3 regions of the Coralloluteibacterium thermophilum genome follow, and region 1 is predicted to be linked to each of the others. Evidence: predicted binding sites of a transcription regulator. Region 1 holds the regulator's gene; each other region holds the start of a gene.

The links. Region 1 encodes sigma-54, which starts transcription at its own class of promoters, with help from an activator protein. Its sites were predicted from a motif close to TGGCACGNGCNTTGC; they were not measured.
Region 2: ACFO3Q_RS03975 (flagellar basal body-associated FliL family protein) is a predicted target of sigma-54. The motif match lies at 1,998-2,012, and genes of this name have one in related genera.
Region 3: glnA (type I glutamate--ammonia ligase) is a predicted target of sigma-54. The motif match lies at 1,412-1,426, and genes of this name have one in related genera.

Annotation. Positions count from the first base shown of each region.
Region 1 covers NZ_JBHSGG010000017.1:68,354-71,592, forward strand. Annotated here, with positions in the region: gene hprK (HPr(Ser) kinase/phosphatase) at 1-170, opposite strand, end outside; gene ACFO3Q_RS06500 (PTS sugar transporter subunit IIA) at 173-631, opposite strand; gene hpf (ribosome hibernation-promoting factor, HPF/YfiA family) at 645-971, opposite strand; gene ACFO3Q_RS06510 (RNA polymerase factor sigma-54) at 1,034-2,455, opposite strand; gene lptB (LPS export ABC transporter ATP-binding protein) at 2,511-3,233, opposite strand; gene lptA (lipopolysaccharide transport periplasmic protein LptA) at 3,233-3,239, opposite strand, start outside.
Region 2 covers NZ_JBHSGG010000007.1:98,440-101,678, forward strand. Annotated here, with positions in the region: gene fliO (flagellar biosynthetic protein FliO) at 1-87, opposite strand, end outside; gene fliN (flagellar motor switch protein FliN) at 84-425, opposite strand; gene fliM (flagellar motor switch protein FliM) at 412-1,422, opposite strand; gene ACFO3Q_RS03975 (flagellar basal body-associated FliL family protein) at 1,466-1,963, opposite strand; gene ACFO3Q_RS03980 (flagellar hook-length control protein FliK) at 3,190-3,239, opposite strand, start outside.
Region 3 covers NZ_JBHSGG010000011.1:69,828-73,066, reverse strand. Annotated here, with positions in the region: gene ACFO3Q_RS04625 (YbhB/YbcL family Raf kinase inhibitor-like protein) at 1-408, shown strand, start outside; gene ACFO3Q_RS04620 (undecaprenyl-diphosphate phosphatase) at 448-1,242, opposite strand; gene glnA (type I glutamate--ammonia ligase) at 1,464-2,873, shown strand; gene ACFO3Q_RS04610 (TorF family putative porin) at 3,030-3,239, shown strand, end outside.

The DNA.
Region 1 (3,239 bases):
TTGTTGGGGTAGATGACGTTGAGGTAGCCGGCCAGCGACGGCCGGCGCGAGACCGTCTCCGCGGCTTCGAGCACGCGCGTCTCGCCGCGCTGCCCGGCGCCCCACTTCAGCAGGAGGCGTTCGCGGAGCTGGTCGAAGAGCTCGAGGGCGGTGATGCGGGCGCCGGGCATGGTCAGCCGTGCGCCGCGGCGTCGCGGGTCCGGAGCAGGCGCAGGACCGCGGCGGTGTCCGGTGCGGCGCGCAGGGCCTCGCGCAGTGCCGGATCGCCGAGCCGCTCGCTCACCTCGGCCAGCAGTTGCAGGTGCTCGCTGCAGTGCTGCGGCATGCTGAGCGCCAGCAGCAGGTCCACCGGCGCCCCGTCGGGGGCGCCGAAGTCGATGGGCGTGGACAGGCGCAGGAAGGCGGCGCACACGCGGCCGCCGTCGTCCTCCAGCCGCGCATGCGGCACCGCGACACCGTGCCCCAGCGCGGTACTGCCGATGCGCTCCCGTGCCAGCAGGGCCTGCAGTACGCGGCCGCGGCGCTCCACGGCGGGTTCCAGCAGGGCGGCCAGCCGCACCAGGGCGGCGGACTTGTCGGGCGCGCTGGCGCAGTCGATGCGCGCGGCGCTCAGCAGTCGGGCAAGGGGCATGGTCGGAGCAGTGCTAGCCGAAGTCGGCGGAACGCGCGGCGGACTCGCCGCGATGGTGGTCGGTCAGCTTCTCCTTGTGCTTGAGCACCAGCCGGTCGAGCTTGTCGAGCAGGACGTCGATGGCCGCGTACATGTTCTCCTCGGTCGCGTCCGCATGCAGGGTCCGGCCCGCGGCCAGCAGGGTCGCCTCGGCCTTGTGCTCGACCTTCTCCACCGAGAGCACCACGCGCGCCTCGAGGTGGTGGTCGAAGTGGCGCGCCAGCTTGTCGAGCTTGGTCTCGACGTAGTCGCGCAGCGCCGGAGTGAGGTCGATCTGGTGGCCGGTGAGGTCGATCCGCATGGCTGTCCTCCTTACTCGCGTGGGGTTTCGTAGCGATACAGGCGCCGCGGTGACGCCGGCGCCTACTGCAGGCGCTGGCGTTCGCTGGACGCCGGGATGTTCAGCGCCTCCCGGTATTTTGCCACCGTACGCCGTGCCACCGGGATGCCGGCGCGCTTGAGCTCGTCGGCCATGCGCGCGTCCGAGAGCGGGCGGCGCGGGTTCTCGGCCTCGACCAGCTTGCGGATCATGGCCTGAATGGCCGTGCTCGACGCGGCGCCGCCGCTGTCGGTGGCGATGCCCGAGGCGAAGAAGTGCTTGAACTCGAAGGTGCCGCGCGGCGTCAGCAGGTATTTGCGCGTGGTGGCGCGCGAGACGGTGGACTCGTGCAGGCCGACCTCCTCCGCCACCTCGCGCAGGGTCAGCGGGCGCATCGCCTCGGGGCCATGATCGAGGAAGCCGGCCTGCTGGCGGACGATGCAGCGCGCGACCCGCAGCAGGGTGTCGGCGCGCGTCTCCAGGCTCTTGATGAGCCAGCGCGCCTCCTGGAGCTGGCCGCGCAGATAGCTGGCGTCCTCGCGCGCGGTCGTGGCGATGAGCCGCTCGTAGTGCCGGTTGATGCCCAGGCGCGGCTGCTGCCCCGAGGCGAGCGCGACGCGCCACACGCCGCCCTGGCGGTAGGCGACGCAGTCGGGGGCGACGTACTCCGGCGCCAGCGGGCTGACCTGCGCGCCGGGGCGTGGGTCGAGGCTGCGGACCAGGGCCACGGCGGTGGTCATCTCCCCGGCGGGCACGCCGAGGGTCGCGGCCAGCCGCTCGGCGCCGTGCCGCGCGAGCGCCTCCAGGTGGCCCTGCACGAGGGTCCGCGCCAGCGCCAGCCCCGGGGTGTCCGGCGCGAGCACGCCGAGCTGGATGCGCAGGCAGTCGGCGAGGTCGCGCGCGCCGACGCCGACGGGATCGAAGTGCTGCACGGTGCACAGCACGGCGCACATCTCCTCGGGGCTCGCGTCGATCTCCGGCAGCAGGCCGGCGCGGATCGCCTCGACCGGCTCGGCCAGGTAGCCGTCGTCGCCGATGGCCTCGATCAGCGCGGCGCCGATGACCCGGTCGCGCGGGGAGAGCGCGGAGAGGTGCAGCTGCCAGAGCAGATGGTCGTGCAGGCTGTCGGGCGCGACGCCGCCGCCGTCGAAGTCGTCCCCGTCCTCCCGCTGGCCGCGCGCCGGCTCGGTCGGCTCGCTCCATTCCGGTTCGTAGTCGAGCGGGGGCTCGGTCTCGGGCTCCGGCGCGGCGTCGGCCGGCTCGGCGGTGCGGACGTCGTCGGCGGCCGCGGGCGCGGGGTCGGGCTCGGCGTCCTCGGGCCGCTCGAGCATGGGATTGCTCTCCAGCGCGGCGTTGAGTTCGGCTTCCAGCTCCACGGCCGACAGCTGCAGGAGCCGGATGGCCTGCCGCAACTGGGGCGTCAGGGTCAGCTGCTGCCCGAGGCGGGTCTGGAGGCTCGCTTTCAGCACGATGCAAGGATAGCCGTTGCGGACGGCAAGGCCAGCACGGCGGGACGTGGCGCTACAGGCGGAAGCTCTCGCCGAGGTAGACGCGGCGCACGTCCTCGTTGGCGAGCACGGTCTCCGGCGTGCCCTGGGCGAGGACGCCGCCGCCGCTCAGGATGTAGGCGCGGTCGCAGATGCCGAGCGTCTCGCGGACGTTGTGGTCGGTGATGAGGACGCCGATCCCGCGCGCCTTGAGGTGGCGCACGATCCTCTGGATCTCGCCCACCGAGATGGGGTCGACGCCGGCGAAGGGCTCGTCCAGCAGCATCATGCGCGGGCGCGCGGCCAGGGCGCGGGCGATCTCGACGCGGCGCCGCTCGCCGCCCGAGAGGCTCGCGCCGAGCTGCTCGGCCACGTGCGAGACCTGCAGCTCCTCGAGCAGGGCGGACAGTTCGCGCTCGCGCGCCTCGCGGGAACCCAGGTCGCGGCGCAGCTCCAGCACCGCGCGCACGTTGTCGGCGACGGTCATGCGCCGGAACACCGACGGCTCCTGGGGCAGGTAGCCGAGGCCGCGCTGGGCGCGGGCATGCATCGGCAGCCCGGTGATGTCGTGGCCGTCGAGCACGATGGAGCCGGCGTCCGCCGCCACCAGCCCGACGATCATGTAGAAGCAGGTCGTCTTGCCGGCGCCGTTGGGGCCGAGCAGGCCCACCACCTCGCCGGCGTCCAGGGTCAGGCCGAACTCCTTGACGACCTCGCGCTGCTTGTAGCGCTTGCGCAGGCCCGTGGCGACCAGCATCAGTTG
Region 2 (3,239 bases), on a different contig from region 1:
GCCCGCGATCGACGGCGACGGCGCGGCGCTGCCGGCGAAGCCGCCGGCCTGCGCGGCCGCGCCGGTCGCGGCGGCGGCTGCGCTCACTTCAGTCTCCGGATCCGCTCGGACGGGCTGACCACGTCGGTCAGGCGCACGCCGAAGCGGTCGTTGACCACCACCACCTCGCCGTGGGCGATCAGGGTGCCGTTGACGTAGAGATCCAGCGGATCGCCGGCCTCGCGCTCCAGCTCGACCACCGATCCCTGGTTGAGCTGCAGCAGGTTGCGGATGGGAATGCGCGCGCGGCCGACCTCGAGCGAGAGGGTCACCGGCACGTCGAGGATGACGTCGAGGTTGAGGTCGGCGCCGCCGCCCTCCGCGGGCTCGGCCTGCAGCGTCTCGAACTGGGCGGCCATGGCCGCGTCGGCGTTACTGATGCTCATGGGATGCCAGGGCTCGTTCGTCGCGGCGCTTCCCGGCCGCGTGGATGGTGGTGATCTTGACCGCGTTGCGGCCGTTGGCGACGCCGAACTCGCCGGTGAACACGGGCGTCTCGTCGACCCTCAGGGCGACGTGCTTCGGCATGTCGATGGGAAGGATGTCGCCGACCTTGAGCTTCAGCAGCTGGGCCAGGGTCATGCGCTTCTCGACCAGGGTGGAGGACAGCGTCACCTCCGCCTTGCGCAGCTGCTCGCGCATGGCCTCGATCCAGGTGTCGTCGCGCTCGGCGCGGTCGCTCATGGCCGCGTCGAGCAGGTCGCGGATCGGTTCGAGCATGGCGTAGGGCAGCGCGACGTGCAGGTCGCCGCCGCCGCCCTCCAGCTCGACGTGGAACTTCGACACCACGATGTAGTCGCGCGGGCTGATGATGTTGGCGAAGTGCGGGTTGACCTCGGAGTTGATGTAGTCGAACTCCACCGGCATCACCGGCGCCCAGGCCTCGACGAGGTCGGCGAAGGTCTGGCGCAGCAGCAGCTGGATGACCCGCATCTCGGTCTGGGTGAACTCGCGGCCCTCGATGCGCACCGGGTAGCGCCCGTCGCCGCCGAAGAAGTTGTCCACCACGGTGAACACCAGCTTGGGCTCGAACACGATGAGCCCGGTGCCGCGCAGCGGCTTCATGCGGACGAGGTTGAGGTTGGTCGGCACGTACAGCGAGTGCATGTACTCGCCGAACTTCATCATCTCGATGCCGCCGACCGAGAGCTCGGCCGAACGGCGCAGCAGGTTGAACAGGCCGATGCGCCACAGCCGGATGAAGCGCTCGTTGATCATCTCGAGCGTGGGCAGCCGGCCGCGGACGATGCGGTCCTGGCTGGCGAAGTCGAACGGCCGCACGGTGCCCGGCGGATCGGGCTCGGGCTCGACCTCGACCGCGCCGCTGTCGACGCCGTGCAGGAGGGCGTCGATCTCGTCCTGGGAAAGCAGATCGGAGCTCACGGGGCGGTCCCTGGGGTCTGGCTGGACGTGATGGCGCGCGCGCTCACTGCGTCACGAAGCTGGTGAAGTACAGGGCCTCGGCGGCGGGGCGGCCCGTCTCCGCGGTGAGGATGCGCTGCACCTCGGCCAGCGCCTCGGCCTGCAGCGCCTCCTTGTCGTCGCGCGAGCGCAGCTCGTCGGCGAGCTTCTGCGAGAACAGCATCAGCAGGCCGTTGCGCAGCGCCGGCAGGTTGCCCTGGATGACCGGCGCGGCCGCGGGATCGCGGGTCATCAGCTGCACGTCGACCTGGAGATAGCGCGTGCCGTCCGGGTCGGCGAGGTTGACCACGAACGACGGATCCATGGCGATGTAGTGCGCGGGCGGCGGCACCGCCAGCGCGACCGCCGGCGCGGCGGCGGCACCGGTGTCGGCGTGCGCGCCCTTGGCGAAGAACCACATCGCCCCGGCGCCGCCGCCGATGCCCAGCAGCATCACCACCATCATGAGCACGATCGGCATGCCCTTCTTCTCACCCTTGCCCGCGTCTGCCTTGCTTGCCATCTCACGTGTTTCCGGAGGTCCCGCGCGGGGAGGTGCAAGAGGTGTGCCTGTTTTGGGTGGGGCGGGAAGAGGGAAGCGGGAATCGGGACCTGGAGGGATTCGCTGTCTGGTATCCCGCGCAGTGTTGGGGCGGTTTGGGCTTGGGGCTTGGGATCCGCTCCCTCCCCCGCGGACAGCGGGGGAGGATTGGGGAGGGGGCGCTTTCGGCGAGGCGCGGGAGACGGCCAGAGCGCAATCGCGCGCGCTCCCTCAGTCACGCTTCGGGCAACGCGCTACGCGCGTTCACCCCCATCCCAGCCTTCCCCCGCAGGCGGGGGAAGGAGCTGGTCGCATGGACGTGGCGATTCTTGCGTCATGGGACCTCCCACGGGACGCGCCCTCTCCCGCCGAAGCGCAACCCGCTCCCTCCCCCGCGGACAGCGGGGAGGGTTGGGGAGGGGGCGCTTTCGGTGAGGACCGGACGGGGAGCGGGCCGGAGCGCGATCGCGCGCGCTCCCTCAGTCACGCTTCGGGCAACGCGCTGCGCACGTTCACCCCCATCCCCGCCTTCCCCCGCAAGCGGGGGAAGGAGCCGGTCGTGCGGGCGTGGAGGCTCTCATGTCACGGCGGACCTCCCACGGGACGAACCCTCTCCCGCCGAAGCGCACCCACTCCCTCCCCCGCGGACAGCGGGGGAGGGTTGGGGAGGGGGCGCTTTCAGTGGAAACCGGGCATCAGACGCGAAATCGACGAACCCGGCTGCGCGGTACTCGCACCTTGCCTATTCCACACGCGTCCGAAGCAGTGCGCTGCGCGCACTTCACCCCCATCCCCGCCTTCCCCCGCAGGCGGGGGAAGGAGCTGGTCGCGCGGGCGGGGGGCTCTCATGTCACGGCGGACCTCCCACGGGACGAACCCTCTCCCGCCGAAGCGCAACCCGCTCCCTCCCCCGCGGACAGCGGGGGAGGGTTGGGGTGGGGGCGCTTTCGGTGAGGAGCGGGACGGGTGCCCGTGACGGACGGCCGACGGATTTCCGACGCCTGCGTCAGGGAGCTGTTGGAGCGGCTCCGGTGGCGACCGGAGTCATGCAGGCGTCGCGACCGAAGGCACTCCCACCCCGCACGACGCCCTGGCGACTCCCGCCCCTCCAGAACCCCAGGTCCCAGGCCCCAGGCCTTGAGCCCTACGCCCTACGACGCCCTACACCCTGCGCCCTGCCCCTTGCGCCCTGCGCCCAGAACCCACCCTCACGCATACGCATCCAGCAGCCCGCGCGCGTGCAGCGTCTGCGGGGTCG
Region 3 (3,239 bases), on a different contig from region 1:
GAGCACGTGCGCGGCGAGTTCTACCACTGGGCGGTGGCGGACATCCCCGCGACGGTGACCGAGATCCCCGCGGGCAGCGCCGCCGACGGCTTCGAGAAGGGCGGCAAGCGCGATCCCCGCGGCCCGGCGGGCGCACGCCAGGGCCTCAACAGCTACACCGAGTGGTTCGCGGGCGACGCCGGCATGCGCGGCGACTACCTCGGCTACGACGGCCCGTATCCGCCGCCGAACGACCTGCGCGTGCACCGCTACATCTTCCGGGTCTTCGCGCTGGACGTGGAGAAGCTCGATCTCCCGGCGCGCTTCGCGGCGCCGGACCTGCTGCGCGCGATCCAGGGCCACGTGCTGGCCGAGGCGGCCGTGCACGGCCGCTACAGCCTCAACCCCGCGGTCGATCCCGCGGGCTGAGCGCGGCCGGCGGCGGGCGTCGCGGCCCGCCGCCGCGCCTCATCGTCCCGCCGGCAGCCAGAGCAGGAGCGCCACGCCGAGGGCGATGCGGTAGACCGCGAACGGCGTGTAGCGGTGCGACCTGATGTAGCCGAGCAGCCACTTCACCACGACGAAGCCGGTGACGGCCGCGGCCAGGAAGGCGACGCCGACGTCGCCCCAGGCCTCGTCGCCCATGGCGCCGTCCTTCCACAGTTCGAGGAAGGCGTAGGCGCTGGCGGCGAACATGGTCGGGATGCCGACCAGGAACACGAACTCGGTGGCCGCGGGGCGGTGCCGCGCGCCGGCCAGCATGGCGATGAAGATCGCCGCGGCCGAGCGCGAGGTGCCGGGGAAGACGCCGGCCACCACCTGGGCGAGCCCGACCAGCACCGCCACCGTCCAGGTGATGCTGCCGGGGCCGGGCAGGCGCTCGGCGATGCGCTCGGCGGTGATCATCCAGATGCCGCCGATGATGAGCGCGAGCGCGACCGGCGTGACCGCCTCCGGCAGTTCCCAGCCGGCCATGCGCACCGGCAGGCCGACCAGGGCGGTGACCAGGAAGGCCACGCCGATCTTGAGCAGGTAGTCACGGTTGTCCGGCCGGTTCCACGCCGTGGCGAGGCCCCACAGCCGCTGCCGGAACACCAGGGTGACGGCGAGGATGGCGCCGGCCTGGATCACGATGTTGAAGAAGTCCGAGCGCGCGCCGAGCCAGTGCTGGGCGATCAGCAGGTGGCCGGTGCTGGAGACCGGCAGGAACTCGGTGAACCCCTCGAGGATGCCCAGGAGCAGGGCGGACAGCAGGTCTGGCATGGGCGTGCCGGCAAAAGGGCAAGCATAGCGGCCCTGCCGCAGCGGCCCCACCCCGGCCGTGCGCACCATTCCGGTGCAGGGTCGCCCGAAAGCGCACCCCTGTGGTGCAGGGCGGCCGCCGCTGCCGCCGCTGCCGCAATGGATTCAAAGGTTTGCGTTCGCGGCGCGCTGGCACGGCCCTTGCTGTCCTTGATGCACTCTTCACTCCCACGGAGTCGCTTGTGACCAGCAACACCCCCGAGAAGCTCGTCAAGGACCACGACATCGAGTTCGTCGATCTCCGTTTCGTCGACATGCGCGGCGTGCAGCACCACGTCACCTACCCCGCCTCGATCATCGAGCCGGGCCTGTTCGAGGACGGCAAGATGTTCGACGGCAGCTCGATCCCGGGCTGGAAGGGCATCAACGAGTCCGACATGGTCCTGCTGCCGGACCCCGACACCGCGTTCGTGGACCCCTTCACCGCGGACCCGACCCTGGTCCTGACCTGCGACGTCCTCGACCCGGCGACCATGCAGTCCTACTCGCGCGACCCGCGCGGCGTGGCCAAGCGCGCCGAGGCCTTCCTGAAGTCCTCCGGCATCGCCGACCAGGCCTTCTTCGGCCCGGAGCCGGAGTTCTTCGTGTTCGACTCGGTCCGCTTCGCCAACGAGATGGGCCACACCTTCTTCGAGATCGACTCCGAGGAGGCGCACTGGAACTCGAAGAAGCGCTACGAGGGCGGCAACTCGGGCTACCGTCCCGGCGTCAAGGGCGGCTACTTCCCGGTCTCGCCCAGCGACACCCTGCACGACCTGCGCGCCGAGATGTGCAAGGTGCTGACCAGCCTCGGCATCGAGGTCGAGGTGCACCACCACGAGGTCGCCAACGCCGGCCAGTGCGAGATCGGCACCAAGTTCAACTCGCTGGTGAAGAAGGCCGACGAGCTGCTGACGACCAAGTACGTCATCAAGAACGTCGCCTACCGCAACGGCAAGACCGCGACCTTCATGCCCAAGCCCATCGTCGGCGACAACGGCTCCGGCATGCACGTGCACCAGTCGCTGGCCAAGGGCGGCACCAACCTGTTCACCGGCGACGGCTACGGCGGCCTGTCGGAGATGGCGCTGTACTACATCGGCGGCATCTTCAAGCACGCGCGCGCGATCAACGCCTTCACCAACGCCTCCACCAACTCCTACAAGCGCCTGGTGCCGGGCTTCGAGGCGCCGGTGATGCTGGCCTACTCCGCGCGCAACCGCTCGGCGTCCTGCCGCATCCCCTACGTGTCCAACCCGAAGGCGCGCCGCATCGAGATGCGTTTCCCGGATCCGGTGCAGTCGGGCTACCTGACCTTCGCCGCGCTGCTGATGGCGGGCCTGGACGGCATCCGCAACAAGATCCATCCGGGCGAGCCGGCCGACAAGGACCTCTACGACCTGCCGCCGGAAGAGGAGAAGGGCATCCCGACCGTGTGCCACTCGCTCGACCAGGCCCTGGAGGCGCTCGACGCCGACCGCGAGTTCCTCAAGGCCGGCAACGTGTTCTCCGACGACTTCATCGACGGCTACATCGCGCTGAAGATGCAGGAGGTCACCAAGTTCCGGGCGGCGACGCACCCGCTCGAGTTCCAGCTCTACTACGCGATCTGATGCGACACCCGCAGCCCGGCCCCGCGCCGGGCTGCGTCGTTGCGGGAGACGCGCGCAGGGATGCGCCAGCGCGGGCAGAGGGCAACGCACCGCGCGACGAGAACGATGACGGGGAGGCCAATCCGACGGAGAGGCTGTCATGTTCGATCGAGAGGGATGGACGCCGCGCCTGGCCGCGGCGGTCGTGCTGTCGGGCGCCTGCGCCACGGCGGATGCGGAGACCGGCGGTTCGCTGACGCTGACAGCGACTACGTCTTCCGCGGCTTCACCCAGACCGGCGAGAAGCCGGCGATCCAGGGCGGCATCGAGTTCGAGGCCGGCAACGGGTTCTACGCCGGCACCTGGGGCAGCAGCATCAGCTGGCTG